DNA from 3 places in the Micrococcus sp. 2A genome. Region 1 is predicted to be linked to each of the others. Evidence: predicted binding sites of a transcription regulator. Region 1 holds the regulator's gene; each other region holds the start of a gene.
What was found. Region 1 encodes HrcA, which represses chaperone genes, less so after heat shock. Its sites were predicted from a motif close to TTNGCACTCGNNNNNNNCGAGTGCNAA; they were not measured.
Positions count from the first base shown of each region.

Region 2: a site for HrcA is predicted at 8,066-8,092, ahead of groES (co-chaperone GroES). Genes of this name have one in related genera too.
Region 3: a site for HrcA is predicted at 2,091-2,117, ahead of groL (chaperonin GroEL). Genes of this name have one in related genera too.

Region 1 is NZ_CP154351.1:1,375,489-1,383,657, reverse strand. It holds gene lepA (translation elongation factor 4) at 1-1,075, shown strand, start outside; gene hemW (radical SAM family heme chaperone HemW) at 1,076-2,365, shown strand; gene AAG742_RS06425 (DUF4870 domain-containing protein) at 2,384-2,794, opposite strand; gene AAG742_RS06420 (DUF3097 domain-containing protein) at 2,900-3,760, opposite strand; gene hrcA (heat-inducible transcriptional repressor HrcA) at 3,839-4,852, shown strand; gene dnaJ (molecular chaperone DnaJ) at 4,884-6,011, shown strand; gene AAG742_RS06405 (16S rRNA (uracil(1498)-N(3))-methyltransferase) at 6,008-6,760, shown strand; gene AAG742_RS06400 (PhoH family protein) at 6,841-7,863, shown strand; gene ybeY (rRNA maturation RNase YbeY) at 7,853-8,169, shown strand, end outside.
Region 2 is NZ_CP154351.1:1,830,496-1,841,291, reverse strand. It holds gene AAG742_RS08415 (glutamate--cysteine ligase) at 1-986, opposite strand, end outside; gene AAG742_RS08410 (class I SAM-dependent methyltransferase) at 1,057-2,415, shown strand; gene AAG742_RS08405 (ABC transporter substrate-binding protein) at 2,595-3,659, shown strand; gene AAG742_RS08400 (ABC transporter permease) at 3,656-4,711, shown strand; gene AAG742_RS08395 (iron chelate uptake ABC transporter family permease subunit) at 4,704-5,774, shown strand; gene AAG742_RS08390 (ATP-binding cassette domain-containing protein) at 5,771-6,526, shown strand; gene AAG742_RS08385 (hypothetical protein) at 6,663-7,565, opposite strand; gene groES (co-chaperone GroES) at 8,273-8,569, shown strand; gene groL (chaperonin GroEL) at 8,691-10,298, shown strand; gene AAG742_RS08370 (dicarboxylate/amino acid:cation symporter) at 10,650-10,796, opposite strand, start outside.
Region 3 is NZ_CP154351.1:441,841-452,636, reverse strand. It holds gene AAG742_RS02135 (DUF4031 domain-containing protein) at 1-233, shown strand, start outside; gene groL (chaperonin GroEL) at 323-1,957, opposite strand; gene AAG742_RS02125 (LytR C-terminal domain-containing protein) at 2,306-3,310, opposite strand; gene AAG742_RS02120 (DUF3263 domain-containing protein) at 3,314-3,652, opposite strand; gene AAG742_RS02115 (uracil-DNA glycosylase) at 3,706-4,383, shown strand; gene AAG742_RS02110 (threonine/serine exporter family protein) at 4,423-6,411, opposite strand; tRNA gene AAG742_RS02105 (tRNA-Val) at 6,448-6,521, opposite strand; gene AAG742_RS02100 (S8 family serine peptidase) at 6,640-8,577, opposite strand; tRNA gene AAG742_RS02095 (tRNA-Thr) at 8,707-8,780, opposite strand; gene AAG742_RS02090 (thioredoxin domain-containing protein) at 8,837-9,703, opposite strand; gene AAG742_RS02085 (DUF4032 domain-containing protein) at 9,828-10,796, shown strand, end outside.

The sequences.
Region 1 (8,169 bases):
CCCCTCCCAGGGCCTGTCCGTGGGCGAGGTGGGCTACCTCATCACGGGCGTGAAGGACGTGCGCCAGTCGAAGGTGGGCGACACGGTGACGAATCACGCCAAGCCCGCCGCCGCGGAGATCGGCGGCTACGAGGACCCCAAGCCCATGGTGTTCTCCGGCCTCTACCCGATCGACGGCTCCGACTACCCGGTGCTGCGCGACGCCCTCGACAAGCTCAAGCTCAACGACGCCGCGCTCGTCTACGAGCCGGAGACGTCCGTGGCGCTGGGCTTCGGCTTCCGCGTGGGCTTCCTGGGCCTGCTGCACCTGGAGATCATCCGGGAGCGCCTCGAGCGCGAGTTCAACCTGGACCTGATCTCCACCGCGCCCAACGTGGTCTACGAGGTCACGAAGGAGGACAAGGAGGTCATCACCGTGACCAACCCCTCCGAGTACCCCGAGGGCAAGGTCCTGGCGGTGCGGGAGCCGATGGCCTCGGCGACGGTCATCGTGCCGAGCGAGTTCATCGGCGCCGTCATGGAGCTGTGCCAGGCCAAGCGCGGCAATCTCAAGGGCATGGACTACCTCTCCGAGGAGCGCGTGGAGATCCGCTACTGGATCCCGCTCGCGGAGATCGTGTTCGACTTCTTCGACCAGCTCAAGTCCCGCACCAAGGGCTACGCCTCCCTGGACTGGAAGGCCGACGGCGATCAGGTCGCCGACCTCGTCAAGGTGGACATCCTCCTGCAGGGCGAGCAGGTGGACGCGTTCTCCTCGATCACCCACCGGGACAACGCCTACGCGTACGGCGTGATGATGACGGGCAAGCTCAAGGAGCTCATCCCGCGTCAGCAGTTCGAGGTGCCGATCCAGGCGGCGATAGGCGCGCGCATCATCGCGCGCGAGAACATCCGGGCCATCCGCAAGGACGTGCTCTCCAAGTGCTACGGCGGCGACATCTCCCGCAAGCGCAAGCTGCTGGAGAAGCAGAAGGAGGGCAAGAAGCGCATGAAGATGGTGGGCCGAGTCGAGGTCCCGCAGGAGGCCTTCATCGCCGCACTGTCCTCGGACGGTGCCGAGCAGGCCAAGAAGTAAGTGCCCGCCCTTCCCCTGGGCATGCCGGTGCCCGACGACGGCGCCCTGCCCGCCGACGTCGGCGCGCGGGTCCGCGCGGCCGCGGCCGCCGGCGCGCCGCGGACGTTCAGCCTGTACGTGCACGTGCCGTTCTGCACCGTTCGTTGCGGCTACTGCGACTTCAACACGTACACGGCCGTGGACCTCGGCCCGGGCGCGGCCCGCGGCGACTACGCCGAGACGGCCATCGCGGAGCTCGCCTTCGCCGAGCGCGCCCTCGAGGCCTCCGGCGTGCCCGCCCGCCCGCTGCACACCGTGTTCTTCGGCGGCGGCACGCCCACGCTGCTGCCGGCCTCCCACCTCGTGCGGATCCTCGCCGCGGCGCGGGAGCGGTTCGGGATCGTGCCGGGCGCGGAGGTCAGCACCGAGGCGAATCCGGACACGATCACCCCGGAGTACGCCGCCACGCTCGCCGCGGGCGGATTCACCCGGCTCTCGGTCGGCATGCAGTCGGCCGTGCCACACGTGCTGGCCACACTGGACCGCACGCACCGTCCCGCGTCGGTGCCCGCCGCCGTCGCCGCGGCCCGCGCGGCCGGCCTCGAGGTCTCCCTGGACCTCATCTACGGCACGCCGGGGGAGTCGCTCGAGGACTGGCGCGCCACGCTCGAGACGGCCGTCGCCCTCGCGCCGGACCATGTGAGCGCGTACTCCCTGATCGTGGAGGAGGGCACGAAGTTCGGGGCCCGGGTGGCCCGCGGCGAGGTGGACGACGTCGACCCGGACGACCAGGCCGACAAGTACGTCCTGGCCGACCGGATGCTCGCCACGGCCGGCTACCGCTGGTACGAGGTCTCCAACTGGGCGCGGGACCCGGAGGGGACGGGCGTCCACCGGGCGCGGCACAACGTGGCCTACTGGGAGGACCAGGACTGGTGGGGCGTGGGGCCCGGCGCGCACTCGCACCTGGCGGGCGTGCGCTTCTGGAACGCGAAGCACCCCGCCGCGTACGCGCAGCGCCTGGCCACGGGCGTGACCCCGGCTGTGGGCCGGGAGATCCCCGATGCGCCGGCGCGCCGGCTCGAGCGGGTGATGCTCGCCGCCCGCACGTCCACGGGACTGGGCCTCGCCGAGGTGGAGGAGGGGTTCGCCGCGGCCGGCGACGACGGCGCCCGGCTGCGGGACCTCGTGGCCGCCCTCATCGCGGACGGGCTCGTGGACGGCCGTGCCGCCCAGTCCGGGCGGATCGTGCCGACCCTCGAGGGGCGGCTGCGCAACGACCGGATCGTCCGGGACCTGGCCGGCTTCTGACGCCGAGCGCGGTGCGGCTCAGCGCAGGACGCGCAGGTTGAACGGGTAGCGGAAGGGGCGGCCCTTCGACACGTTCGCGGCCCCCATGACGCCGTAGCAGGACATGGCCACCCAGGTGAGGGCGCCGAGGATCGCGAGAATCGGCCCGATGACCGGGAGGGCGCCCAGGAGCAGGAAGAGCACCACCAGCAGCGTGGGCGGCACGGAGAAGTTCAGCGCCTCCTTGGCCTCCTGAGCGGTGAACGGTCCGCGGTCACGGTAGCGCAGCCACACGAGCAGCGGTCCGAGACATCCCAGCGCCACGCTCAGGTGCCCGAAGGCGGCGCGGTCTCGGTCCTGCTTCGCGCTGAGGGGTCCGCCCTCGGTGCCGGCGGAGGCCACCCAGGCCGCGGCACGGGGCTGGCCGGTCTGCGGCGGGGTGGTGTTCACGGCGGATCCTCCTGAGGGGCGGCAAGGTCCCGGCCGCACGGGGCGGACGCGGGGCCCGATCAGTGTAGCGCGGCGACGGGAGGCGGAGCCGGCGCCCCGGCGTGCTCAGCCACGGTCCTCCGCGGTGAGGAAGTCGATGAGCTCCTCGACCCGGCCCAGCAGGGACGGCTCGAGGTCCGCGTACGTGGTGACGTGGGAGAGCAGCCGCTTCCAGCCCAGTCCGGTGGCCTCCTTCGTGCCGTGGGGCCAGCCCAGGCCCTTCAGCACGCCGGTCTTCCAGTCCTGGCCGCGCGGGACCACGGGCCAGGCCTCGATGCCGAGCACGGCGGGCTTGACGACCTGCCAGACGTCCACGTAGGGGTGGCCCAGGATGAGCACGTTGCCGGCCGCTCCGGGCACCCGCATCGCCTCCGCGGCGATCCGCTCCTCCTTCGAGCCCGTCACGAGGTGGTCCACGAGGATGCCCAGGCGGCGCCGGGGGCCGGGGGAGAACTCACGGATCGCCCCGGCCAGGTCGTCCACGCCGTGCAGCGGCTCCACGACGATCCCCTCGAGGCGCAGGTCCTCGCCCCAGACCTTCTCGACGAGCTCGGCGTCGTGCACGCCCTCCACCCAGATCCGCGACGCGCGGGCGGTGCGCGCCCGGACCCCCTCCACGCGGCGGGATCCCGACGCCGTCCGGGCGGGCGCGCGCGACGCCGTCGTCGTCGCAGGGGTGAGGGTGACGGGCTCGCCGTCGATCCAGAATCCGCCGCCCAGGGGGAAGGAGCGGCGGACGCCGCGGCGGTCCTCCAGGACCACCACGTGCACGCCGCCGGAGCGCTCCGTGCGCACGACGGCGCCGGTGAACCCCGAGCCGACGTCCTCCAGCACGACGCCGGGGGAGGCCGGCACCTCGCGGGTGCGCCGCGCCGGCGGTCGGGTCAGGGAATCGTGGCCCGCGGGGCCCCACGTGCTCCAGTCCATGTCGGGCACGGTACCAAGGGCGGTAGGATTGGCACTTGGATGTGGCGAGTGCCAGACATCGGAGGGAAGGAGACCGTCATGACGGAGCAGCCGCGCCGACTGCAGGTGCTCCAGGCCATCGTGGAGGACTACGTGGCCCTCAGCGAGCCCGTGGGCTCCAAGGCCATCGTCGAGCGTCACGCGCTGGGCGTCTCCTCGGCCACGGTGCGCAACGACATGGCCGCCCTCGAGGAGGAGGGTCTGATCGTGGCCCCCCACACCTCCGCGGGGCGGGTGCCCACGGACAAGGGCTACCGCGTGTTCGTGGACCGCATCTCCGAGGTCAAGCCCCTCTCTCCGGCCGAGCGCCGAGCCGTGCAGGCACTGCTGGACTCGGAGCAGGACACGGAGCACATGATGGAGGCCACCGTGCGCCTCCTCGCCCAGCTGACCCACCAGGTGGCCGTCGCCCAGTTCCCGCACGAGGACGGCTCGACCGTGCGCCACCTCGAGCTCGTCTCCCTAACGCCCACGCGCGTGCTCGCCGTGCTCATCCTCTCCACCGGCCGGGTGGACCAGCGGGTGGTCCCGCTCGAGCGCCTCGTGGCGGAGGATGACCTCGCCGCGCTGCGCCTGCTCCTGCTCCAGGCGATGATCGGCCGAGGGGCCGGGCAGGCCGCCGCCCTGCTGGACGCGGCCGTCACGGGTGTGCGGCCGGAGCAGCGTCCCACGGCGGACGCGCTCGTCGGCGCGGTCCGCAGCCTCCTGGAGGCGGGCCGACAGGACCGGATCGTCATGGCGGGCACCGCCAACCTGGCCCGCTCCACGGGGGACTTCGGCGCCTCGATCGGACCGATCCTGGAGGCCCTCGAGGAGCAGGTGGTGCTGCTGCGCCTGCTCACGGAGATGGAGCAGGACGCGCACGGGGTGTCCGTGCGGATCGGCTCCGAGAACGCCGGCTCGCTCGCGGACACCTCCGTGGTGGCCGCCGCCTATGGGCCGGGCGCCGTCGCCAAGGTGGGCGTGGTGGGCCCCACGCGCATGGACTACCCCGGCACCATGGCCTCCGTCCGCGCGATCGCCCGCTACCTCTCCCGCATCCTCACCCCCTGACCTCGACCCCCGCGAAGGAAGTGCCCCCACCGTGTCCGACCACTACGAGACCCTCGGCGTCAGCCGCGACGCCAGCACCGAGGAGATCCGCCGCGCGTACCGCAAGCTGGCGCGCACCCACCACCCGGACGTGAACCCCAGCCCGGAGGCCGCGGAGCAGTTCAAGCGCATCTCCCACGCCTACGAGGTCCTCTCGGACCAGGACAAGCGCCGCAGCTACGACACCACCGGCAACGAGAACGGCTCCGCCGGGTTCGGCGGCGGCTTCGGCGGCTTCGGCGGTGGCGGCTTCGCCGACATCTTCGAGACCTTCATGTCCGCGGCGGGCGGCGCCGGCCGGGGCCCCGCGAGCCGGACGCGCCGGGGACAGGACGCGCTCGTCACCGCGCAGATCGACCTCAAGGACGCCGTGTTCGGCAGCGAGCAGACCCTCCACCTGGACACGGCCGTGCGCTGCGAGCGATGCGAGGGCTCGTGCTGCGAGCCCGGCACCGACCCCGAGACCTGCGAGACCTGCCACGGCCGCGGCATGGTGCAGCGGCCGATGCGCTCGATGCTCGGCACCGTGATGGCCACCGAGGCGTGCCCGGCGTGCCGCGGCTTCGGCACCGTGATCCCCACCCCCTGCACCGAGTGCTCGGGCCAGGGACGAGTGCGCACGGAGCGCCCCCTCACCCTGCGCATCCCCGCCGGCGTGGACGACGGCACCCGCATCCACCTCGCCGGCCGCGGAGAGGCCGGCCCCGCCGGCGGCCCGAACGGCGACCTCTACGTGGAGATCGCCGTGCGCCCGGACCCCGTCTTCCGCCGCGAGGGCGACCACCTGGCCACCACCGTGACGGTCCCGATGGCCGCCGCCGCCCTCGGGACGAGCATCACCCTCGACACCCTGGACGGCAAGCAGAGCGTGACCCTGGAGCCGGGCACCCAGTCCGGGCACGTGGAGACGCTGCACGGCCTCGGCGTGGGCCGGCTGCGCGGCTCCGGTCGCGGCGACCTCAAGGTGGACGTGGTCGTCACCACCCCCACGGACATCACCGGCGAGGAGCGCCAGCTCCTCACGCGCCTGGCCGAGATCCGCGGCGAGGACGTGGTCCACGGCGCCCCGCAGCAGCGGGGCGTGTTCGCCCGCCTGCGGGAGAACCTGAAGAACCTGTGACCGCGCCGCTGTTCCACCTGGCGGCGGGGGCGCTCGAGGGAGCGGCCGCCGGGGCCACCGTGACCCTCACGGGCTCCGAGGCCCGGCACGCCGCCGCCGCGATGCGCCTTGCCCCGGGGGAGTCCGTGCTCGTGGCGGACGGCTCCGGCCGCCGCGGCCACGGGACGGTGCTGGCCGCCTCCCCCGACGCCGTCGACGTGCGGCTCGACGAGGTGGACGAGGAGCCCGATCCCGCGCCTCGCCTCGTGCTCGTCCAGGCCCTGGCCAAGGGTGACCGCGACCTCATGGCGGTCCAGGCGGCCGTGGAGCTCGGGGTCCACGCCGTGGTCCCGTGGGAGGCGGAGCGCTCGATCGTGCGGTGGAAGGGTCCCAAGGCCGCCAAGGCCCGGCAGAAGTGGGCCGACACCGCCCACGCCGCGGCCAAGCAGGCCCGCCGGGCGCGGGTGCCCGAGGTGCGCGAGCCCGTCTCCGGCACGGGCGCGGCGTCCCTGGCGCGGGAGGGACGCGTGCTCCTCGTGCTCCACGAGGACGCCGCGGACGGGCTGGGTGCCCTTCCGGAGGCCGCGTGGGCCGGGGCCGAGGAGATCGCCGTGCTGGTCGGCCCGGAGGGCGGGATCTCGCCCGCCGAGCTGGACGCGTGCCGGGACGCCGGGGCGCACCCGGTGCGGCTCGGACCCCACGTGCTGCGCGCCTCGACGGCCGGCCCCGCCGCACTGGCCGTGCTCGAGCACCGGCTCGGCCGCTGGTGAGGGGCCCGTCCCGCGCCCGGCCGTCCGCCTAGACTGGACCCGAGCATCCCGCCCCCGACCGAACAGGTGATCCGCCCCTCGTGACCGTTCCCGCCGTCCTCCCCCCGGACTCCGCAGAGGAGTCCGTCCAGTTCGAGACCGCCGACCTCATGGTCCGCGCCTTCGGTCCCCAGGACGCTCTGCTGCGCATCCTCGGCGGCGTGTTCCCGGCGGTGGGCCTGTCCGTGCGGGACCAGCGGCTCGACCTCTCCGGTCCCGCGCCGGACGTCGCCGCAGTGCGCCGCGTCGTGGAGGACCTGCGCTCCATCGCACGCCGTGACGCCGCCGTCACCCCCGAGGTGATGGAGCAGGTGGTGAACCTCGTCCGCGGAGGCCGCGTGGGCGCCGGCGTCCTGCACCTGGACTCGATCCTCTCCGGCCGCGGCCGCACGATCCGCGCCAAGACGCTCCACCAGCAGGACTACGTCGAGGCGATCGACCGCTCCACCGTGGTGTTCGGGCTCGGCCCGGCCGGCACCGGCAAGACCTACCTGGCCATGGCCAAGGCCGTGCAGGCCCTCCAGGCCAAGGAGGTCACGCGGATCATCCTGACCCGCCCGGCCGTCGAGGCCGGGGAGCGGCTCGGCTTCCTGCCGGGCGGACTCAACGAGAAGATCGACCCCTACCTGCGCCCGCTCTACGACGCGCTGCACGACATGATCGAGCCGGAGTCGATTCCGCGGCTCATGGAGTCCGGCGTGATCGAGGTGGCCCCGCTGGCGTACATGCGCGGCCGCACCCTGAACGACGCGTTCGTGATCCTCGACGAGGCGCAGAACACCACGGGCGAGCAGATGAAGATGTTCCTCACCCGCCTGGGCTTCGGCGCCCGGATGGTGATCACGGGGGACACCTCCCAGGTGGACCTGCCCCGGGGTGTCACCTCCGGCCTGGCCGAGGCCGTGGACGTGCTCGAGGGGGTGGACGGGATCGAGATGGTCCGGTTCGACTCCTCCGACGTCGTGCGCCACGCCCTCGTCAGCGCGATCGTGGACGCCTACGACCACCAGGCAGCCGCCGACGCGCGGACCACGACGAAGGGACGCCGCGGCCGTGGCCATTGAGATCGTCAACGAGTCCGGGATCGACGTCCCGGAGCGGGACCTGCTGGGCATGGCCCGCCACGTCTACGCCCGGCTGCACGTCCACGAGCTGGCCGAGACCGCCGTGACCGTGGTGGACGCGGACCGGATGGCCCAGCTCCACGAGGAGTGGATGGACCTGCCCGGGCCCACGGACGTCATGAGCCTGCCGATGGACGAGATCACCCCCGGCGCCCCCGAGGCGCCGAGCGAGGGCGTGCTCGGCGACGTCGTGCTGTGCCCCGAGGTGGCAGCCGAGCAGGCCGCGCGCGGCGGGCACACCCGCGA
Region 2 (10,796 bases), 460 kb from region 1:
ACGGGGGCGAGACGCTCCAGCTCCTCGCCGAGGTGCTCGGCCACGGGAGCGTCGTTGCCCTCGGCGTCGAGGATCACGCGCGCCTCGAGGCCGTAGCGGGCGGCCCGCCACTTGTTCTCGGCCGCATACCACGGCGGCAGGATCGCGGGAGCGTCCGCGCCGCACTCGAGCCGGGACGAGAGATCGTGCACGAGGCACTGCGTCAGGGCCGTGACGGCGGCGATCTCCTCGATGGTGGCCATGCCGTCGCACACCCGCATCTCGACCGTGCCGAGACGCGGGACGGCGCGCACGTCCCAGCGGCACTCCGTGGCGTCGGCCACCATGCCTGCCTGGACCATCTGCTCCACGCAGCGCTCGAAATCCGCGTAGTCCTCGAACTGGTGGGGCAGGCCCGCCGTCGGCAGCTGCTGGAAAACCTGGGTGCGCTGCGACTGGTAGCCCGTGTCGTGGCCGGCCCAGAAGGGGGAGGAGGTGGAGAGGGCGAGGAGGTGGGGGAAGCGGTTGACGAGGCCGTTGACCACGGGCATCGCCTTCGAGACGTCGTCGAGGCCCACGTGCACGTGAACGCCGAAGATCAGCATCTGCCGCCCCCAGTACTGGGCGATCTCCACGACGCGGTTGTACCGGTCCTTGTCCGTGACCGGCTGCAGCCAGGGCTCCGCGAAGGGGTGCGAGCCCTGGCAGTAGAGCTGCAGGCCGCGCGCCTCGGCGGCCGTGAGGATGCCGGCGGCGATCCCGCGCAGCTCCTCGGCCGCGGCACCGGCGGTCCGGTGCACGCCCGTGACCAGCTCCACCGTGTTCTGCAGCATCTCCGCCGTGACGTGCGGGTGTTCGTCCTCCGGGCCGAGGCCGGCGACGTCGCGGGCGGCCGCGATGACCTCCGGGGCCTCGGGACGCAGGTCGCCGGTGACGGCGTCCACGAGTGCGAGCTCCCACTCGATGCCGAGGGTGGACTGCGCCGACTGCTGGAACGGGAGGCTCATGCAGACATCTTAGAGGCGCGGGCGAGCCCGGCGGGGCGGCGCTGCCCGACCCGGGCCCTAGCCTGGATCCATGGCCGACGACCGCGACCCCCGCCCCTCCGCCGAGGACTCCTCCCCGGACGCCACGCACCTGGCCCCCGCACTGACCGGGGCCGGCCGGGAGCTGTTGGACTCGCTGACCGACGCGGACGTCGCCGACCCGCTGGCCTCCACCACGCGGCTGCGGGCCGCCGGCCACGCCCCCGAGCTCGTGGCCGCGGTGCTCACCCAGGCCGCGCTGCGCCGGGCGGCCCGCACCAAGCTGGGCGACCTCGCCGATCGGATGCTCTTCACTCGCGACGGGCTCGAGCAGGCCACCCGCCGGGTCGTGGCCGAACGCCGCGCTGAGCGGTTCACGGCGGCCGGGTTGCGCTCGGTGGCGGACCTGGGCTGCGGGATCGGGGCCGATGCCCTCGGCCTCGCGCGCGCCGGGCTGTCCGTCGTCGCCGTGGAGCGGGATCCCGTGGTGGCCGCCGTGGCCGCCGCCAACATGGCCGCGCTGGCGCCCGGGGCGCGGGTGGAGGAGGGGGACGCGCTCGCGTGGGCGGGCGCCCACGCCGACGATGTGGACGCCCTGTGGTTCGATCCGGCCCGACGCCGGATCTCCAGCTCGGGCTCGGCGCGCGTGTTCGACCCGGAGGCGTTCTCCCCGCCGCTGTCCTTCGTCCTGGGGCTGGCCGCCGAGGGGCGCGCGGTGGGCGCCAAGCTCGGCCCGGGGCTGCCGCACGAGCACGTCCCCGCGGAGGCCGAGGCGGAATGGGTCTCCGTGGACGGCGACGTCGTCGAGGTGGTGCTGTGGTTCAACGCGCTGACGACGGCGCCGGGGGTCCGCGCGGCCGCCGTCATCGACACGCGGAGACCCCGGCCGTCCGTCGCCGTGCTGCGCGATCGTCCCGGCGGCTCGCCCGCCCTCGAGTCCGTGGGGGAGGCGGGACTGGACGCCCTGCCGGGCTGCGTCCTCCACGAGCCCGACGGCGCCGTGATCCGCGCGGGCCTCGTCACGGACCTCGGCGCCGCATGGGAGGAGGGCGGCGCGGTGGCCCGGCTGCTCGACCCGCACCTGGCCTACCTCGTGACCGAGGCCCCCGTGCCCTCCCCGCTGGCGCGCGGATACCGGGTGGAGGCCGTCCACCCCCTCGACGTGAAGGCGCTGCGCCGCTGGGTGCGCGAGCGCGGCATCACCCGCCTGGACGTGAAGAAGCGCGGCGTGGACGTGCGCCCGGAGGAGCTGCGGGCCCGCCTTCTCGCGGGGGCGGGGAAGGGCGCGGGGAAGAAGGGCCGCCGGGCCGGCGGCGGGGCAGCGGCGGGCGCGCACGGGACCCTCGTCCTCGCCCGCGTCGGCGGACGCCGCGTGGCCCTCGAGGTGACGCCCCTGGACGGGGTGGGCTGAGGGTCTCGATGTCGCCGTCCGACATCGGATCCGCGGAGTCGGGGCCCCGGTTTGTTGATTAGCGCACTCATGTGTACTTTAATCCACTGAGGCAAGCCTCACCTGAGGGTGGGCCCTGCCGACCCTGACGAGACACCCCAGACCTCGGCCCGCCTCGAGCGGCGCCCGGGAGGAGAACCATGCAGCGCGCCCCCCACGCCCCTCGCCTGTCGGCGATCGCCCTGACCTCGGTCGCCGCCCTCGCCCTCGTCGGCTGCTCCGCCGGCGGCGCAGCCACGGGCTCGTCCTCCGCGAGCGCCTCCGGCGAGTCCTCGGCGTCCGCGAGCTCCGCCGGCGGCTCCTCGGCCGCCTCGGGCGGCGTCGTGGCCGGGGTCACCGTCACCGACATGTCCGGCGCCGAGGGCACCCTGCCGGAGGAGGTCGACTCCGTCATCGCCACGGACAACCGCACCTTCCGCACCCTGGACGACTGGGGCATCGAGCTGTCGGCCGCGCCGAAGCAGATCATGTACAAGGGCGAGGGCGGGCCCTCCTACCTCCAGGACGACTCGGTCGCCGACATCGGCAACCACCGGGAGCCGGACATGGAGCTGTTCGTCACGGCCGAGCCGGACGTCGTCTTCAACGGCCAGCGGTTCAACGAGCGCAAGGCGGAGATCGACGAGCTGACCGGCGATGCCGCCGTCGTGGACACGAACTTCGACGTCACGCAGACCCCCATGGACGAGGGCCTGAAGAAGCTGACCACCCTGCTGGGCGAGGCCACCGGCCACGAGGCCGATGCCGAGAAGCTCATCGCCGACTTCGACGCCGCCACGCAGCGCGCCAAGGACGCCTACGACCCCGAGCAGACCGTCATGGGCCTCATCGCCTCGGGCGGCGAGCTGTCGTACGTCGCGCCCAGCACCGGTCGCGCCATCGGCCCGTTCTTCGACATGCTGGACCTGACCCCGGCCCTCGAGCAGTCCGGCTCCGACAACCACCAGGGCGATGACATCTCCGTCGAGGCCATCGCGAAGTCGAACCCGGACTGGCTGATCGTCATGGACCGCGACGCCGCCGTCGGCGAGGAGAACGCCACCGCCGCCGAGCTGATCGAGCGCTCCGAGGCCCTCCAGGACGTGACTGCGGTGAAGGAGGGCAACATCGTGTACCTGCCCGCCGACTTCTACGTCGCCGAGGACATCCAGAACCACACCACCGTCATGGAGGACCTCGCGAAGGCCTTCGAAGGCGCCCGGTGACCCAGTCGCCCACCGGCACCGTCGACGCCCGGACCCAGCCCCTCGCGGCGGGTCCGGGCGAACGCGTGTGCTGGGTCCCTCCCGCCGTCCTGCGCCCCGAGCGTTCGCGCTGGCAGCGCACGTGGCCCCTGCTCGCCGGCGCCGCGATCACCGTGGCGCTCACCGTCCTCTCCCTCTTCGTGGGGGTCTACGACCTCGACGCGGAGGGCGGGGCGGAGATGTTCGGCATCACGCGCGTGCCCCGCACGATCGCGCTGATCCTGGCCGGCGCCGCCATGGCCATGTGCGGGCTGATCATGCAGCTCATGACGCAGAACCGGTTCGTCGAGCCCAGCACGACCGGCACCACCGAGTGGGCGGGGCTGGGGCTGCTGGTCACCATGCTCCTCATCCCGGGCGCCGGGATCATGACCCGCATGGTCGGCGCCGTGCTGTTCGCCTTCGTGGGCACCATGGTCTTCTTCCTGTTCCTGCGCCGCGTGCGGCTCTCCTCCTCCCTGATCGTGCCGATCGTGGGCATCATGATGGGCGCCGTCGTGGGCTCGGCCTCGACGTTCCTCGCGCTGCAGACCGACATGCTCCAGCAGATGGGCGCGTGGTTCGCCGGCTCCTTCACCTCCGTGGTGCGCGGCCGCTACGAGCTGCTGTTCATCGTGCTGGCCGTGTGCGTGGCGGTCTTCGTGATCGCTGACCGCTTCACCGTGGCCGGGCTGGGCAAGGACATCGCCACGAACGTGGGGCTGAACTACGAGGCGGTCGTCTTCACCGGCGTCGCGATGGTGTCCGTGGCCACGGGCGTGGTCACCGTGGTGATCGGGGCCCTGCCCTTCCTGGGGCTCGTGGTGCCGAACATCGTCTCCATGGTGCGCGGGGACAACCTGCGCACCAACCTGCCGTGGGTGGTCATGGTGGGCATCTGGGTGGTCATCGTGTGCGACGTCATCGGGCGCACCGTGATCATGCCCTTCGAGGTGCCGATCTCCCTGATCCTCGGCGTCGTGGGGGCCGTGGTGTTCCTCGCTCTGCTCCTGAGGCAGGCCAAGCATGGCTGAGGCCCGCACCGTCCCGGGGCTGCGCCGCGGCTCCACCGCCGCCGGTCCCCTCGCCGACCGCGCTCGCGCGTCCGGCCCGTTCGTCACCCGCGCCGAGCGCACCCGGTACCTCGTGACCGTGGCGGTGCTCGCCGTCGTCGGGCTGGCCGCGACGGCCGGCATCCTGCTGTGGGGCAATGAGGCGACGCCGGGCTCCCGCGCGTTCTGGCTCATCGCCGGGATGCGCGTGGACGCGATCGGGGTGATCGCCCTCGTGGCCCTGTGCCACGCGTTCGCCACGGTCAGCTTCCACACCGCCACCGGCAACCGGATCATCACTCCCTCGATCATGGGCTTCGAGGCCCTCTACGTGGCGGTGCAGACCGCCGCCGTATACGCGCTGGGGGCTGCCGGCGTCGCCGTGGTGAGCGGGACCGGGCCCTTCCTGGCCCAGGCTGCGCTCATGGTGGTGCTGGCCACCGCCCTGTACTCGTGGCTGCTCTCCCGGCCGTACGGGAGCATGCACCTGATGCTGCTCGTGGGCGTGGTCCTGGGCGGGGGACTGGCGGCGCTGAGCACCTTCATGCAGCGCCTGCTGGACCCCAACTCGTTCGACGTGCTCTCGGCCCGCCTGTTCGGCAACATCTCCAACGCGCGCACCGAGTACGTGGCGGTGGCCGCGCCGATCGTCGTCGCGGTGTGCCTCCTGCTGTGGCTGCGCTCGCGGCGAATGAACGTGGTGGCCCTCGGCGCCGACGTGTCCACCAACCTGGGGCTGAGCCACCGTCGGGAGCTCATGGGGACGCTGCTGCTCGTCTCCGTGCTCATGGCCATGACCACCGCCCTGGTGGGGCCGATGACGTTCCTCGGCTTCCTCGTGGCCACACTGGCGTACTCCATCACGGACACGTACGACCACCGTCTCGTGCTGCCCGTGGCCGCACTGGCCGGCTACGCCGTGCTCGCGAGCGCCTACTTCGTGCTGCGGCACGTCTTCTACGCGGGGGGTGCGGTCACCGTGGTCATCGAGCTCGTGGGCGGCATCACCTTCTTGATCGTCGTGATGAGAAAGGGTCGGCTGTGATCGAACTGCGGGGCGTCACCAAGCGCCACAGTGACGAGGTGTGCATCGGTCCGGTGGACCTGCAGATCCCCGCCGGGGGCATCACCGCCCTCGTGGGGCCCAACGGCGCGGGCAAGTCCACCGTGCTGACGATGATCGGACGGCTTCAGGACGCGGACGCCGGGACGATCGCCGTGGGCGGCCAGGACATCACCGCGACCCCCTCGCGGCGGATCGCGCAGACCCTGTCCATCCTGCGCCAGGAGAACCACTTCATCACGCGCCTGACGGTGCGGCAGCTCGTGGGCTTCGGACGGTACCCGTACTCCCGCGGGCGGCTGACCCTCGACGACGAGCGCCACATCTCCGAGGCCGTGGACTTCCTGGGCCTGGGGCCGTTCGAGAACCGCTACCTCGACCAGCTCTCCGGCGGCCAGCGTCAGCGTGCCTACGTGGCCATGGTGCTCGCGCAGAACACCGAGTACGTGCTGCTCGACGAGCCGCTGAACAACCTGGACATGCAGCACTCGGTGCAGATGATGCAGCAGCTGCGCCGCGCCGCCGACGAGCTGGGCCGCACCGTGGTGATCGTGCTGCACGACATCAACTTCGCCGCGCACTACGCCGACCACATCGTGGCCATGGGCGACGGCCAGGTGGTGGAGACGGGCTCGCCCCACGAGATCATGCGCCCCGAGGTCCTCGAGCGGATCTTCAAGACGCCGTGCCACGTGGTGGAGGGGCCGGCCGGCCCGCTCGCCGTCTACTACTGAGCGGGGCTGGGCGGGGCTGGAGCTGGGCGGGGCGGGGCTGAGCTGGGCTGGGCTGAGCTGCCGTCGGCCGCCCGTGTGGTCTCCGGTCCCTCCATCCGACGCCCACACCCTCCGAGAGTGGTCACAACACGCCGTCTCAACTCTCTGCAGGCGGCGCGTCGTGACCACTCTGCGAGGTGGACTCCGGGCGCGGGTCGATGCGATGCCCCGCCGCCCGCCGTTCGAGAATGACCTCGACCAGCCGTCGGCAGGCCTCACGGTGATCCTCGGCCGTCACCCGCAGGGGAGCGACCCCCCGCGCGAGGAGCCAGCGGTCCCGCCGGGCGTCCCGGGCCTGCTGCTCCCGCGCGAGGTGATGCGCGCCGTCGTACTCGAGAGCGACGGCGCCGTCGGCGTAGTACAGGTCCACCTCGGGACACTGGGGATCGGCGGCGTCGAGGCGGAACTGCAGGATGGGTTCGCCCAGCCCCGCAGCGATCAGATCGAGCCGCACACGCGTCTCCAGGGGAGAGTCCGACCCCACGCGCACCTGCGCCAGCGCCCGTCGCGCCGCATCGATGCCCGGTACACCACCCAGCGCCTCCACGACGGCGGCCAGCCCCTCCGGAGTCGACGCCGGCTCGCGTCGTCCTCGCCGCGACCAGCGCCGGGCGAGCAGGTGGTCGCCGGCAGCGATGAGGTCCTCCGGCGTCCACGGAGCGCCGCGCGTGCACAGGTCCGCCCAGGTCCGCTCCGGCGTGGTGGCCCGCAGCCCGTGGACGGCACCCACGTGGTGCGCTGGAAGATCCCGACGGTGCGGGGCGACGCCCTCGCGCCGCAGCCGCTGCCCCGGCGGGAGCGTGACGTGGACGAGGCTGGAGGGGGCCGCGGCGTGCGGGGTCGGCATGCCGTGCAGATGCGCCGCGGTGTCGTGGGAGAGCACCGCCGCACCGCGTCGGCGCAGCAGGGCGGCGAGGACAGCACCGCTCCATCCGTGGCCCGGTTCGGCCAGGCCGACGTCCGCCCATGACGGGCCGGGAGACTCCGCGCGGAACCGCACGCCGTGCAGGGGAGTGGAGAGGTCAGCGCGTCGCAGCCGTTGAGGGGGCACCCCCGCTGTCCGCGCTTCAGCTGTGGTGAACGCAGGAGGCAGGGGAGGAAGGCCCGAGGGCGGCGTCGGCGACATGGCCGAAGCCTCGGCGCAGCGGGACCGTGCGACACCCGCGGTGAGCCCATCTGGGGATGGGGCCGCCCGCCGTCGGCCGCTGTGCAGGGGGCGTTGCGTGTCCGCTCCGGGGGAGGGTGGTCCCGCCTCCCTCCCGACGACCCCTATGGCTCTCCCGCCCTGTTTCCCGCCCCCGCCTCGCCCCGGCCCCGGCCCCGCCGCCCCGCCCCGCCCCAGCCCCCCGCAGGGTGGTCGCAACACGCCGCCTGAACTTCTTGCAGACGGCGTGTTGTGACCACCCTGGAACCGGGTCCATACGGCAAGGGGCCAGGAGTGGGCGCTGACGACTCGAGCCGCGCGGCGAGTCGGCGAGCGGACCCCGCCCCCGGACGCGGCTGGCACTCGTGTTGAAGGAGTGCCAAGGCCCGGAGTAGAGTCGACACTGGCACTCGGGGGTACCGGGTGCCAACGCCCGAGGATGGACCCTGCGGCACCGCGACGACGGAGGGTCTCCACGCCCGTGGCACCCCCTGAGACCACGTCAACGCAGACTCGGCGGCCCTGTCGCCGGCCCGCACGTCGAACAAGAAGGAGTGTGCAGCATGTCCGTTGCCATCAAGCCCCTCGAGGACCGCATCGTCGTCCGCCCGCTGGAGGCCGAGCAGACCACCGCCTCCGGCCTCGTCATCCCGGACACCGCCAAGGAGAAGCCCCAGGAGGGCCAGGTCGTGGCCGTGGGCCCGGGCCGCGTCGCCGAGAACGGCAGCCGCGTGCCGGTGGACGTCGCCGAGGGCGACGTCGTCCTGTACTCCAAGTACGGCGGCACCGAGGTCAAGGTCGGCGGCGAGGAGTACCTCGTCCTCTCCGCCCGCGACGTGCTGGCCATCGTCACCAAGTGACCCCCGCGCGTCGGGCCCGGTGAGCGGAGCGCACCACACCGGTGCGCCGCCCCGGGCCCGACGCGTCCCGCACTCCCCGAAGACTTCCTGAAGACTTCCTGAACCGAAAGGAGCGTCCGTCATGGCCAAGCAGCTGGCATTCAACGACGACGCACGCCGCGCCCTCCAGGCCGGCATCGACAAGCTCGCCGACACCGTCAAGGTGACGCTCGGCCCCAAGGGCCGCAACGTGGTGCTCGACAAGGCGTGGGGTGCCCCCACCATCACCAACGACGGCGTCACGATCGCCCGTGAGATCGAGCTGGACGACCCCTACGAGAACATGGGCGCCCAGCTCGCCAAGGAGGTCGCCACCAAGACCAACGACATCGCGGGCGACGGCACCACCACCGCCACCGTGCTGGCCCAGGCCCTCGTGAACGAGGGCATGCGCCAGGTCGCCGCCGGCGCCGCGCCGAACGACGTCAAGAAGGGCATCGAGGCGGCCGTGACCGCCGTCGAGAAGCGCCTGCTGGAGAACGCCCGCCCGGTCGAGGGCAAGAACGTGGCCCACGTGGCCGCCATCTCCGCGCAGTCGGACGAGGTCGGCGAGCTGCTGGCCCGCGCCTTCGACACCGTGGGCACCGACGGCGTCATCACCATCGAGGAGTCCTCCACCACCTCGACGGAGCTGGACGTCACCGAGGGCATGCAGTTCGACAAGGGCTACCTGTCCCCGTACATGGTCACCGACGCCGAGCGTCAGGAGGCCGTGCTCGAGGACCCGTACATCCTCATCAACTCCGGCAAGATCTCCAACGTGCAGGAGCTGCTGCCCCTGCTGGAGAAGGTCCTGCAGTCCAACCGCCCGCTGTTCGTGATCGCGGAGGACGTCGAGGGCGAGGCCCTGTCCACCCTCGTGGTCAACAAGATCCGCGGCACCCTGAACGTCGTGGCCGTGAAGGCCCCGGGCTTCGGCGACCGCCGCAAGGCCATGATGCAGGACATCGCGATCCTCACCGGCGCCCAGGTGGTCTCCCCGGACCTCGGCATGAAGCTCGAGCAGGCCGACCTCGACGTGCTCGGCACCGCGCGCCGCATCACCGTGTCCAAGGACAACACCACGATCGTGGACGGCGGCGGTGAGAAGGCCGACGTGGACGCCCGCGTCTCCCAGATCAAGGCCGAGGTCGCCGCGACCGACTCCGACTGGGACCGCGAGAAGCTGCAGGAGCGCCTCGCCAAGCTCGCCGGTGGCATCGGCGTGATCCGCGTGGGCGCCGCCACCGAGGTGGAGCTCAAGGAGCGCAAGCACCGCATCGAGGACGCCGTGTCCTCCACGCGTGCCGCGCTCGAGGAGGGCATCGTCGCCGGCGGCGGCACCGCCCTCATCAACGCCCTCTCCGTCCTGGACGAGGACGCCGACGTGCAGGCCCTCACCGGGGACGCCGCCGCGGGCGTGGAGATCGTGCGCAAGGCGCTCAAGCAGCCGCTGCGCTGGATCGCCCAGAACGCGGGCGAGGACGGCTACGTCGTCGTCTCCAAGGTCGCCGAGCTGGCGCCGAACCACGGCTACAACGCGAAGACGGGCGTGTACGGCGACCTCCTCGCCGACGGCGTGATCGACCCCGTGAAGGTCACCCGCTCCGCGCTGGCCAACGCGGCGTCCATCGCGGCGCTCGTGCTCACCACCGAGACCCTCGTGGCGGACAAGCCCGAGGACGAGGACGAGCACGGCCACCAGCACTGAGCTGAGTGACGTCGCCGGCAGGGCCGGCTCCCTCACGACGACGGCCCGTCATCTGCGCGCGCAGATGACGGGCCGTTTCGCGTCTCCGCACCTGTTGCCCGCTTCCGTTGGCGCACCGGGGCGCTCCGCGGCCGCGTCCTTGACGCAACGGGATCGATGGCGGTCCGGGACGTCGGACCCGGCGCCGTGACGGACCGCCGCGTGATGAGGTCTTGCGCCAGGGGGGCGCGGGGGAGAGGGCTCGGGACCACCGGGCAGCGCGCCGAGGGAGTCGCCGACGTGGGGACAGGCCAGGGGAGGAGGGGCCATGGCCCCTCCTCCCCTGATCAGCGCGTCGAGCGAGGGGCCGCGTCAGGGACGCGTGTCGACCCCGACCATCTGCGCCTGCGTGTCGGCGCGGTCCTGCGCCCGGGCTTCGACGATCTCGGCGTCGTCGTCGGCCATCACGTCGCCGCGCTCGGCGTCGTAGCGGGCCTGGTCCAGGATGCCCTCCTGCTT
Region 3 (10,796 bases), 930 kb from region 1:
ACGCGGACCTCGCGGTGCTCGGCAGCTCCCCCCAGGGGTATGACGGCTACGTCGAGGCCGTGCGCGCGGACTTCGCGCACGTCGCTGACGCGCACTGGCGCACCGGGAGGGCTGCCGTCCTCCAGCACCTGCTCTCCGCCGAGCACCTCTACGCCACCGCCACCGGCCGCGCCCGCTGGGAGCAGCCGGCGCGTCTGAACCTGCGCCGCGAGCTGGAGGCCCTGCGCTCCTGAGCCGACACGGCGAGGCCCGCCTCCCCGGATCGGGAAGACGGGCCTCGCGTGCTGGGCGCCCGGGAGGACCGGGCGGGCTCAGCGGGTGGTCACATCATGCCGCCCATGCCGCCCATCGGGTCCATGCCCTCGGCACCGCCGGCCGGGTTCTTCTCCGGCTTGTCGGCCACGACGGCCTCGGTGGTGAGGAACAGGCCCGCGATGGACGCGGCGTTCTGCAGGGCGGAGCGGGTCACCTTGACCGGGTCGTTGATGCCCGCGGCCAGCAGGTCCTCGTACTCGCCGGTGGCGGCGTTCAGGCCGTGGCCGGCCTCGAGGGTCTTGACCTTGTCCGCCACGACGCCCGGCTCCATGCCCGCGTTGAAGGCGATCTGCTTCAGCGGGGCCTCGATGGCGACCTTGACGATGTTCGCGCCGGTGGCCTCGTCGCCCTCGAGCTGCAGGCCCTCGAACGCCTTCGCGCCGGCCTGGATCAGGGCCACGCCGCCGCCTGCGACGATGCCCTCCTCCACGGCCGCCTTGGCGTTGCGCACGGCGTCCTCGATGCGGTGCTTGCGCTCCTTGAGCTCCACCTCGGTGGCCGCGCCGGCCTTGATGACGGCCACGCCGCCGGCCAGCTTGGCGAGGCGCTCCTGGAGCTTCTCGCGGTCGTAGTCCGAGTCGGTGTTCTCGATCTCGGCGCGGATCTGGGCCACGCGGCCGGCGATCTGCTCGGCGTCGCCGGCACCCTCCACGATGGTGGTCTCGTCCTTGGTGATGACCACCTTGCGGGCGGTGCCCAGCAGGTCGAGGGTGGCGTTCTCCAGGGAGAGGCCGACCTCGGAGGAGATGACCTGGCCGCCGGTGAGGATGGCGATGTCGGCGAGCATGGCCTTGCGGCGGTCGCCGAAGCCCGGAGCCTTCACGGCCACGGACTTGAAGGTGCCGCGGATCTTGTTGACCACCAGCGTGGCCAGGGCCTCGCCGTCGACGTCCTCGGCGATGATCAGCAGCGGCTTGCCGGACTGCATGACCTTCTCGAGGATCGCCACCATGTCCTTCACGGTGGAGATCTTGGAGTTCACGATGAGGATGTAGGGATCCTCGAGGACGGCCTCCTGGCGGTCCGTGTCCGTGACGAAGTAGCCGGAGATGTAGCCCTTGTCGAACCGCATGCCCTCGGTGAGCTCGAGCTCGAGGCCGAAGGTGTTGGACTCCTCGACGGTGATGACGCCCTCCTTGCCGACCTTGTCCAGCGCCTCGGCGATGAGGGCGCCGATCTGCGGGTCGGCGGCGGAGATGGACGCGGTGGCGGCGATCTGCTCCTTGGTCTCGATCTCGCGGGACGCGGAGAGCAGCTCGGCGGTGACGGCCTCGACGGCCTTCTCGATGCCGCGCCTCAGGGAGAGCGGATCGGCGCCGGCGGCCACGTTGCGCAGGCCCTCGCGCACGAGCGCCTGGGCGAGCACGGTGGCGGTGGTGGTGCCGTCGCCGGCGACGTCGTCGGTCTTCTTGGCGACCTCCTTGACGAGCTCCGCGCCGATCTTCTCGTAGGGGTCCTCGAGCTCGATCTCCTTGGCGATGGACACGCCGTCGTTGGTGATGGTGGGGGCGCCCCACTTCTTCTCGAGCACCACGTTGCGGCCGCGGGGGCCGAGCGTCACCTTCACGGCGTCCGCGAGGGTGTTCAGACCCTTCTCCAGACCGCGGCGGGCCTCTTCGTCGAATGCGATGGTCTTGGCCATGAGTGCATGTCCTTTCTGGACGTCACGTTCCTTGCTGGTGGCTGACCCGCACCGATGCCCGCGACGGACGGCCCGGAACGGGGCCTCACCGATGGACAGGTCCTCCTCCACGGGGGTGCCGGCCGGGGTACGACTGGCAGTCCCACCTTCGGAGTGCTAACCCCATTATGAGCACTCTCCCCGGGAGAGTGCAAAAGGCTGGGGCGTCGTCCGCCCGCATCCGCACCGGGCGGACGACACGAGGACGGCGCGCGGGTCCGGATGCACGCGACCCCCGTGGGCGCCGTCCCCTCAGGGGGTGGCGCCCACGGGGGTCGCACAGCGTCGGCGGACGCGCCGCCGACGGGGTCAGCCGGTGACGACGACGGCGACGCCGTCGACCTGCAGGTTCGGGCTCTGGACGACGGGGAGGCCCAGCTCGCGGCCGACGGCCTCGGCGGCGGCCTTGTCCCCGGAGCGGTTGTACATCACGGTGGAGGCGCCCACGCGGGGGCCGCTCCAGTTCTGGGCGGACACCGACGTGAAGCCGGCGTTCTTGAGCTCCTGCGCGTTGCGGGCGGCCAGGCGGTTGATGCGGGTTGCGTTGTACACCGTCACACGGGTGCTCTTCGCCGCTGCGGCGGCACGGGAGGCCTCGGCCTTGCGGGACGCCTCGGCGGCCTGCGAGCGCGACGCCTCGGCGGCCTGCGAGCGGGAGGCCTCGGCAGCCTGGGAGCGCGATGCCTCGGCAGCCTGGGAACGCGATGCCTCGGCAGCCTGGGAGCGCGATGCCTCGGCGGCGCGGGCGGCCTCGGCCGACGCGGCGGCGGAGCGGGAGGCCTCCGCGTCACGGGACGCCTGGGCGGCGGACTCCTGCGCGGCACGGGAGGACTCGGCGGCCTGCGCGGCAGCGGAGGACTGCTCGGCGGCGCGGGAGGCCTCCGCGTCACGGGACGCCTGGGCGGCGGACTCCTGCGCGGCACGGGAGGACTCGGCGGCCGGGGCGGGCCCGGTGCTCGACGCGTCCGTGGTCGCGGAGGGCGGGGCAGGCTCGGTCGAGGACGCGGCGGCCTCGGAGGAGGAGGCCGGGGCCTCGGTCGTGCTGTCCGTGGGCGCCGAGGAGGACGAGGAGTCCGCCGCGCCGGCCGTCGGGCGGTCGTCCCCGCCGGTGAGCCACGGCAGGATCACACCCAGGAACAGGCCCGCGAGCAGCACGAGCCCGGCGAGCAGCAGCAGCGGGCGGAGAGCGCCCCCGCCTGCGCCGCTGGACGCGGCGGTGGCGCCGGCGGCGGCCGGTGCGAAGGACGCGCGGTGCGCGCCGCGCTGGTCGGTGTACTCGGGGACGTCGTCGAAGCGGTCGGGCCGGTATGCCATCGGTCAGTTCTCCTGGCGGGGGGAAGCGGGAGCGGTGGACGAGGGAGTCACGGGCCTCCTGATCGCCCGTCGCCGGGTGCCGCGCGTGCGCAGCAGGCGACGGACGAGGAGGGGGCGGTAGGCCAGGGCGGCCTCGCGATCCAGCAGTCCGTTCAACACCTGATAGTAGGCGGTCGGCGCCAGTCCGAGGCGCTCCCGGATCGCGTGGTCCTTCGCGCCGGTGTGCCGCCAGGTCGCGGCCTCGAGGTCGAGGACGGCCCGTTCCTGCTCCGTGAGACCGCCGAGGGGCGCGCGGGAGGCGCGCGCGGCGGCGTCGTCGGGGCGGAGATCCGGCTGAGGCATGACGGCCACTGTAGTGACCGTCGCGGCCGTCGGCGCGCGGATACGCTCGGAGCATGGATCTCCTCGCACCCCTGGACCCCGGATGGGAGAGGGCGCTGGCCGCGCAGTCGGACGCCTTCGAGCACGTCGGCGCCGCCCTGCGCGCGCGCCGCGACGCCGGCGAGCACGTCCTGCCCGCACCGGAGGACATCCTCCGAGCCTTCCGCCAGCCCTTCGACGACGTGCGCGTGCTGGTGCTGGGCCAGGACCCCTACCCGACGCCGGGACACCCGATCGGGATGTGCTTCGCGGTGGACCGCCGTGTGCGTCCGCTGCCGCGCTCCCTGGCCAACATCTACCGGGAGCTCCACGACGACGTCGGCGTCACGCCGCCCGAGCACGGCGACCTGACCGCCTGGACGGACCAGGGGGTGCTCCTGCTCAACCGCGTCCTCACGGTGCGCGCGGGCGCGCCGGCGAGCCACCGCGGGATGGGCTGGGAGCAGATCACCGAGGCCGCCGTGCGGGCGCTGGCAGGGCGCGGCACCCCCCTCGTGGGCCTGCTGTGGGGCGCCGATGCCCGGCGCATGGCTCCGGTGCTGCGCGAGGCGGGGTGCGGCGTCGTGGAGTCCCCGCACCCCTCCCCCCTGAGCGCGCAGCGGGGCTTCTTCGGCTCGCGGCCGTTCAGCCGGGTCAACGCCCTCCTCGCCGAGGCGGGCGCGGAGCCGGTGGACTGGCGCCTCCCGGCCTGAGTCGGTCCCGCCCGCCCCGACGACGCCGGGCGGGTCCCGTCAGCGCAGGCGTGGCGGCAGCGCGCGGGGCGAGGAGTCCCGCAGGCGGTCCGTGACGGGCTTGGCCACCGTGTTGCCCAGGGCCACGCCGGCGGCGATCGCGGCGACGATGACGATCGCGTCGACGATCCCGACGATCCCGAGCATCTCCGACTGGGACTCCACGGTGAATCCGTAGAGGGAGCGGAAGATGGTCAGGCCGGGGAGCAGGAAGAGCACGCTGGGCAGCGCGACCACGAGGGCGGGAGCACCGATCCGCTCCGCCACGATCCGCGCCGTGAAGCCGATCGCGGCCGCCGCGATCGCCGGGGCGAGCCGACCGCTCGTGCCCGCCGCGGTGACCGCCGTGAAGACGAGGTAGCCCACCGCGGAGACCGCCCCGCTCGCGAGGATGGCACGACTGCGGTTCTGCTCCACCACCGCGTCGGACATGGACGCCACCGCCACGAGGGCCAGCAGGAGCAGGAACGGGTGGCTCTCCTGCGAGGTCTCGGCGAGGTCCAGCGGCGGCAGCCCGACCATCTCCGCCACCCCCACCGCGAGCATGATCCCTCCCATGATCCCCGCGTAGACGAGCAGGGCGGAGATGAAGCGGCCGGCGGCCGTGACGGGGAACCCGTTGATCGCGTCCTGGGTGGCCGTCACGAACCGCACCGTCGGCAGGAGCATCATGATGCCGCCCGCGGTCACCACGGCGGGGTTGACGGGCACCCGGAGGGCGAACGCCACCAGGGCGATGACCGTGGCGAGGAAGGCGGCGAACATGGCGGAGAAGATCTCGGGGAAGCGGGCCCTGTCCGCCTGGACCTTGAGCCAGAACACCAGCCACGTGGAGACCATGCCCAGCAGAGCGCCCTCCCAGGAGCCGCCGATGAACGGGACGAAGCAGCCCGCGAACACGCCCGCGAACAGGACCTCGAAGAAGGGCGGGAACGGCTTGGGCCGGTGGCGGATCTCCACGAGACGGCGCTGCGCCTCGGAGCGCTCGACCTTCCCCTCGGAGATCTGCTCCACGAGCCGGTGGACGGCCACGAGGCCGTCGAAGTGCGTGGACGAGGAGCGCACCACGCGCTGCAGCGTGTACGGCACCTCGCCGCGGGAGGAGTCGGGCGCGTAGTTGAGGGAGATGGCCTGGTTGGTCAGGTCCACCTCGGTCTCCTGGATGCCGTAGGCCTGGGTCACCACGATGATCGAGGTCTCCACGTCCAGCGAGGTGGCCCCGAAGCTGAACATCGTCTCCCCCAGCTTGAGGGCGAAGTCCAGGGTGGTCCGCGCCTCGACGGAATGGTGCTCGACGTCCCTGCGCTGCTGGAGGGTGGAGCGCATCCTGCGCCCGTACGGCGAGCTCTGCAGACGCTCCACCATGGCGAGGGTCTGCGTGGGCAGGGCCTCCTCGAACACGGCGCGGTCCTGGCGCCCCCGCCGCCCTCGGCGCCGGCCCTTCTTCTCCGGCGGGCCGTGCGGAACCACCGGGTCCGGGACGGTGACGTCCGGTTCGGGGATCACGGCCGGCGCGGGCAGGGCGCCGTCGGCGTCCGCCGGGGAGAGCACCGAGGTGGGCACCTGCTCCGAGAGCGGCGGCTCGGTCAGGGGCGAGTCGGCGGCCGGGGTGGGAGTGGCGTCCTCCGCCCCGTCCGCCTGGACGACGCCCTGGTCCGGGTGCAGGCCGGGGTCTGCCGCGAGCCCGGTCTCGTTGACGGCGTCCTCGTCCAGCAGCAGCGGGTCCAGGTCCACCGCCGAGTCCGGGCTGAGCATCACCGGGGGCGCCGGCCGCCCGGGGGACTCCGCGGCGGCCGCGGGGCGGATCACGGGGATCAGGGTGGGCTCCGCGGCGGGCTCGGGGATGCGCGGGTCGAAGCGCTCCGCCTCCTGGGGGCCGTCCGGGTCCACGCCGTCCACCGTGTCCTTCCTGCGCTCTGCGCCTGGCTGCTCCTCGATCGCGGCTGGTCGCCGGTGACATCCAATCACGCCGGACGCACCTTCGGGCACGCAGAAGGGCCCTCCCGAAGGAGGGCCCCGCTGCGGTGGATCTTACTGGACTCGAACCAGCGACCTCTCGCGTGTGAAGCGAACGCTCTAACCAACTGAGCTAAAGATCCGCGCGCGTCCCGTTCCGCCGTGGCGGACCGGACAACTCGCAGAACTCTACCGGATCCCCCCGGCGGGGGCAAGTCCGCGCGACGGCGGGAGGGCCGGCCGGCCCTCCTGCCGCTCGCCTCACTTCGCGGAGAGCGCGAGGTCGTCGAGGCTGAAGGCCGTCCAGGCGGACGAGTCCTCCACGCCCCGGAACTGCAGGGTCACCGTCCTGCCCGCGAAGCGGGAGACGTCCACGGTGTGCTGCACCCAGCCGCGACCCTTCTCCACGTTGGAGTGGGTCTTGAGGGTGTACGTGCCGTATGCGCCGTCGCGGACCTGCACGGACAGCTTGTCGTACGCGGTGGACGAGCTGGTCTCGGCCGAGTCGACGCGCACCCAGTAGGACAGCGTCGTGGTCGTGCCGGCGGGCACGGCCACGGTCTGCGAGAGGGTCGCGGTGTTCGCGTAGCCGAGGTTGTTGAGCACGCCGTGGTAGACCCCCGAGTGCGGGGAGACGGACTCGTACCGCGACCGGCCGGTGCCGCTCCAGCCGGTGGCCCCCGACTCGAAGCCCGGGTTCACCAGCAGGTTGCCGGAGGGCGCGGGGGCCGGCTCCACGGGAGCAGTCGGGTCGGTCGGCGCCGTCCCGCCGACGGCGGCGACGGCCGCGGTGGCGTCGGCCAGGCCGGCGCCGCAGCCCTCGGAGCAGGTCACGGGCATGGCGCGGGCGGTCGACTTCAGGGTGGACTCGACCTGTGCCGGGGTCAGGCCGGGCTGCTTCGTGAGCATGAGCGCGGTCAGGCCCGCCACGTGCGGGGTGGCCATCGAGGTGCCGTTGTAGGAGGCGTAGCCCGCGCCGGACGGCCGGGTGGTGCCCGTGTTGACCGTGGAGATGATGGAGCTGCCCGGCGCCGTCACGTCCACGGCGCTGCCGTAGTTGGAGAAGGAGGAGCGGCGGCCGGAGGAGTCGGACGCGGCCACGGTGATGGTGTTCTGGCAGTTGGCGGGGCGGGCGTTGGCGGCAGGCTGGTTCTCGTTGCCGGCGGCCACGACGACGGGCACCCCGCGACCCACGGCCGCGTTGATGGCGTTCTGGTAGGTGGTCCCGCAGGTGCCGGAGCCGCCGAGGGACATGTTGATCACGTCGGCCGGGGTGGCGTTCAGGGGGGCGCCGGGCACGGAGCCGCCCGCGGACCACACGATCGCATCGGCGATGTCGGCGAGCGAGCCGCCGCACTTGCCCAGCACGCGCACCGGCTGGATCTTCGCGTTCGGGGCCACGCCCACGACGCCCACCGTGTTCGCCGCGGCCGCCACGGTGCCGGCCACGTGCGTGCCGTGCCAGGAGGAGTTCGACGGGTTGGGATCGCCGCACTCGCCGGCGAGGTACCAGTCGCCCTCGTCGGCGGGGTTGGCGTCACGGCCGTTGCCGTCACGCGAGGAGGTGGTGTTGGAGATGAAGTCGTAGCCGGCCACCACGTTGGCGTTGAGATCCGCATGGGAGGTGATGCCGGTGTCGATCACGGCGACGATCGAGCCGGTGCCCGTGGTGCTGTCCCACGCCCCCGGCACGCGCATGCCGTTCACCCCGGTGAAGCCCCACTGCTGCCCGTAGGACGGATCGGCGGGGGTGAGGCCGCTCGCGGTCATGATGGCGTTCGGCTCCACGGCCTCCACCAGGCTCGAGGCCTTCAGGTCCGCCATGAACGCGGCGGACGCGGAGGGGCTGAGCTTCTCGTCCGTGGCGATCACGTGGGAGCCGAGCGCGGTCTCGCGCAGCTCCTTCACGGACACGCCCGCCTCCTTCGCCGCCTTGCCCCACGCGAGGGCCCTGCCCGTCGGGCGGGAGACGGACGCGGTCTCCTTGTAGGTGACGATGAAGGAGTCGTAGCCGTCCGCGTTCGGGTCCGCGGCGGTGGACGCGGCCGTGCGCGCCGGGGCGGAGACCGCGGGGCGTGAGGCGTCGGGGGCGGCATCGACGGCGACGGCCGGCGAGGCGCCGAGGGCGCTGCCGGCCACGACGGCGGCGGCGAGCAGGGCGCCGAGACGACGCGTGCGGGAGGGGGGAGAGGGCGTCATCGTGCTGCTCCTCGAGGGGACGGGCCACCGCCTGCGGTGGAGTCCGAGGGATCGGGCACCGGGGGTGACGCGGCTCACACTAGGGCACGACGCGCGGAGTTGACCAGCACGGATGCAGAGGTCGTCGCGAGCCCCCTACCGGATTCGAACCGGTGACCCTCTGTTTACAAGGCAGATGCTCTGGCCAGCTGAGCTAAGGGGGCGGGCAGGGGGCCGGGTCCGCGCGGGCGCGGCACCGACCCCCTGAAGGATACCGGGATCAGCCCTCGATCTTGGCGGACGCCCAGTCGCCGAAGGAGTCCTCGGCGCCGTCGATGGCCCAGTTCTTGCCGTCCATGAGGACGGTCGGCGTGCCGCCGACGCCGGCGGCCTTGGCCTTGGCGGTCGCGTACGCCACGGCGGGCCGGTAGGCGTCGTCCTTCACGCAGGAGGAGATGTCCGCGCCGAGCTCCTCGGCGCGGTCCACGAGCTCGTCGTCGGAGATGCCCTTGCCCCCGTGCTGCTGGTAGGCCGCGAACAGACCCTCGACGAAGGCGTTGTAGGCCTCGGGCTTCTGCTCGGCCACGCAGTACGCGGCGTTCGCGGCGCGCGCCGAGTAGTTCTGGTTGCCCGGGGTGCTGAGGAAGTCGACGATCCGGTACTCGACGGTCGCCTTGCCCTCGTCGAGCCACGTGTTCAGCTGCTCGGCGTTGCTCATCTCGAACTCGGCGCAGTGCACGCAGTTGAAGTCGGCGTACACCACCACGTGGTGGGGCTCCCCGTCCGCGGGCGCCTCGGCGCCCGGGACGCTCTCCGGCTGGCCGCCGGCGCCCTCGGGGACCTGCACGTCGGCGGCCTTGACCTCGCCGACGTCCTCCCCGCCGTCGGCGAGCGCGGTGGTGGAGGTGAGGGCCACGCCGCCCTCGGTGTTCGCGACGGCGGGCAGGGGCCCGGCCTCGGCGGCGGCGTCGCGGCCCTGGTTCACCACGAGCGCCACCACGAGGGCGGCCGCGAGCGCGGCGGCGAGCACGGCGCCCCAGATCCAGAGGGAGCGGCGGCGGCGGTCCCTGCGCTGCTGCTCCTCCTGCATGCGGCGGGCGCGCGCTCGGGCGTCGGTCGACGGCGTCGAGGCTCTGCTGCTGGCCAAGGGTCCTCCTGGGGTCGAAGTGTGCGTCCCGGTGCGCTCCGGGCGGCGGGCGCGGGCACCTGCCGGGGCCGGGCTCGCGATGCGCGAGGTGAGCATATCCGCCCAGTCTGGGAGGATCGGCGGCATGGCCCCCCCGGAGACGAACGCCCCCTCCCCCGCCGACCGCCTGACCGTCACCGGCGCCCCGTCCGGCGACGCGACCGAGGACCCCGCGACGGCCCTGCTCGCGCTGCCGTGGTCCACGCCGCTCGAGGAGTGGCCGGAGGACGTCCTCGCCGCCCTGCCACGCGGCATCTCGCGGCACGTGGTGCGCTTCGCCCACGTGGGCGGGAGCATCGTGGCCGTCAAGGAGACCACGGAGGAGCTCGCCTTCCGCGAATATCGGCTGCTGCGCCGCCTCGCGGACCGCCCGCCGCCCTCGGTGGAGCCCGTCGCGGTCGTCACCGGACGCACCCGCGACCACGGCACGCCCCTGCCCGCGGCACTGGTCACCCGGCACCTGCGCTTCTCCCTGCCCTACCGCGCCGTGTTCTCCGAGCGGCTGCAGCGGCCGACCCTCGTGCGGCTCATGGAGGCGCTGGCGACCCTGCTGGTGGAGCTCCACCTGGAGGGGTTCTTCTGGGGCGACGTCTCGCTCTCCAACGTGCTGTTCCGCCGGGACGCGGGCGGATTCGCGGCGCACCTGGTGGACGCGGAGACCGGCGAGCTGCGGGAACGGCTCTCCACGGGCCAGCGCGAGCACGATCTCGAAGTGGCCCGCGTGAACGTGGGCGGTGAGCTGCTGGACCTGCTGGCCAGCGGGCTCGCCGACCCGGACGTGGACCCCGCGGCCACCCCCGACCTCATGGTGGACTCGTACCGCCGGCTGTGGGAGGAGCTGACCGCTCCGGTCGCCTTCCCCCGTGCCGAGCCGTGGCGCATGGACCGCCGATTCCGCCGCCTCGGCGAGCTCGGCTTCGAGGTGGAGGAGTACTCCCTGCGGGCGGCGGAGGCCCCCGGCATGATGACGGCCCGGCCCACGGAGGTCCTCGCAGGGTTCCACCGGCGCCGCCTCGAGCGGCTCACGGGCCTGCACGTGCAAGAGAACCAGGCC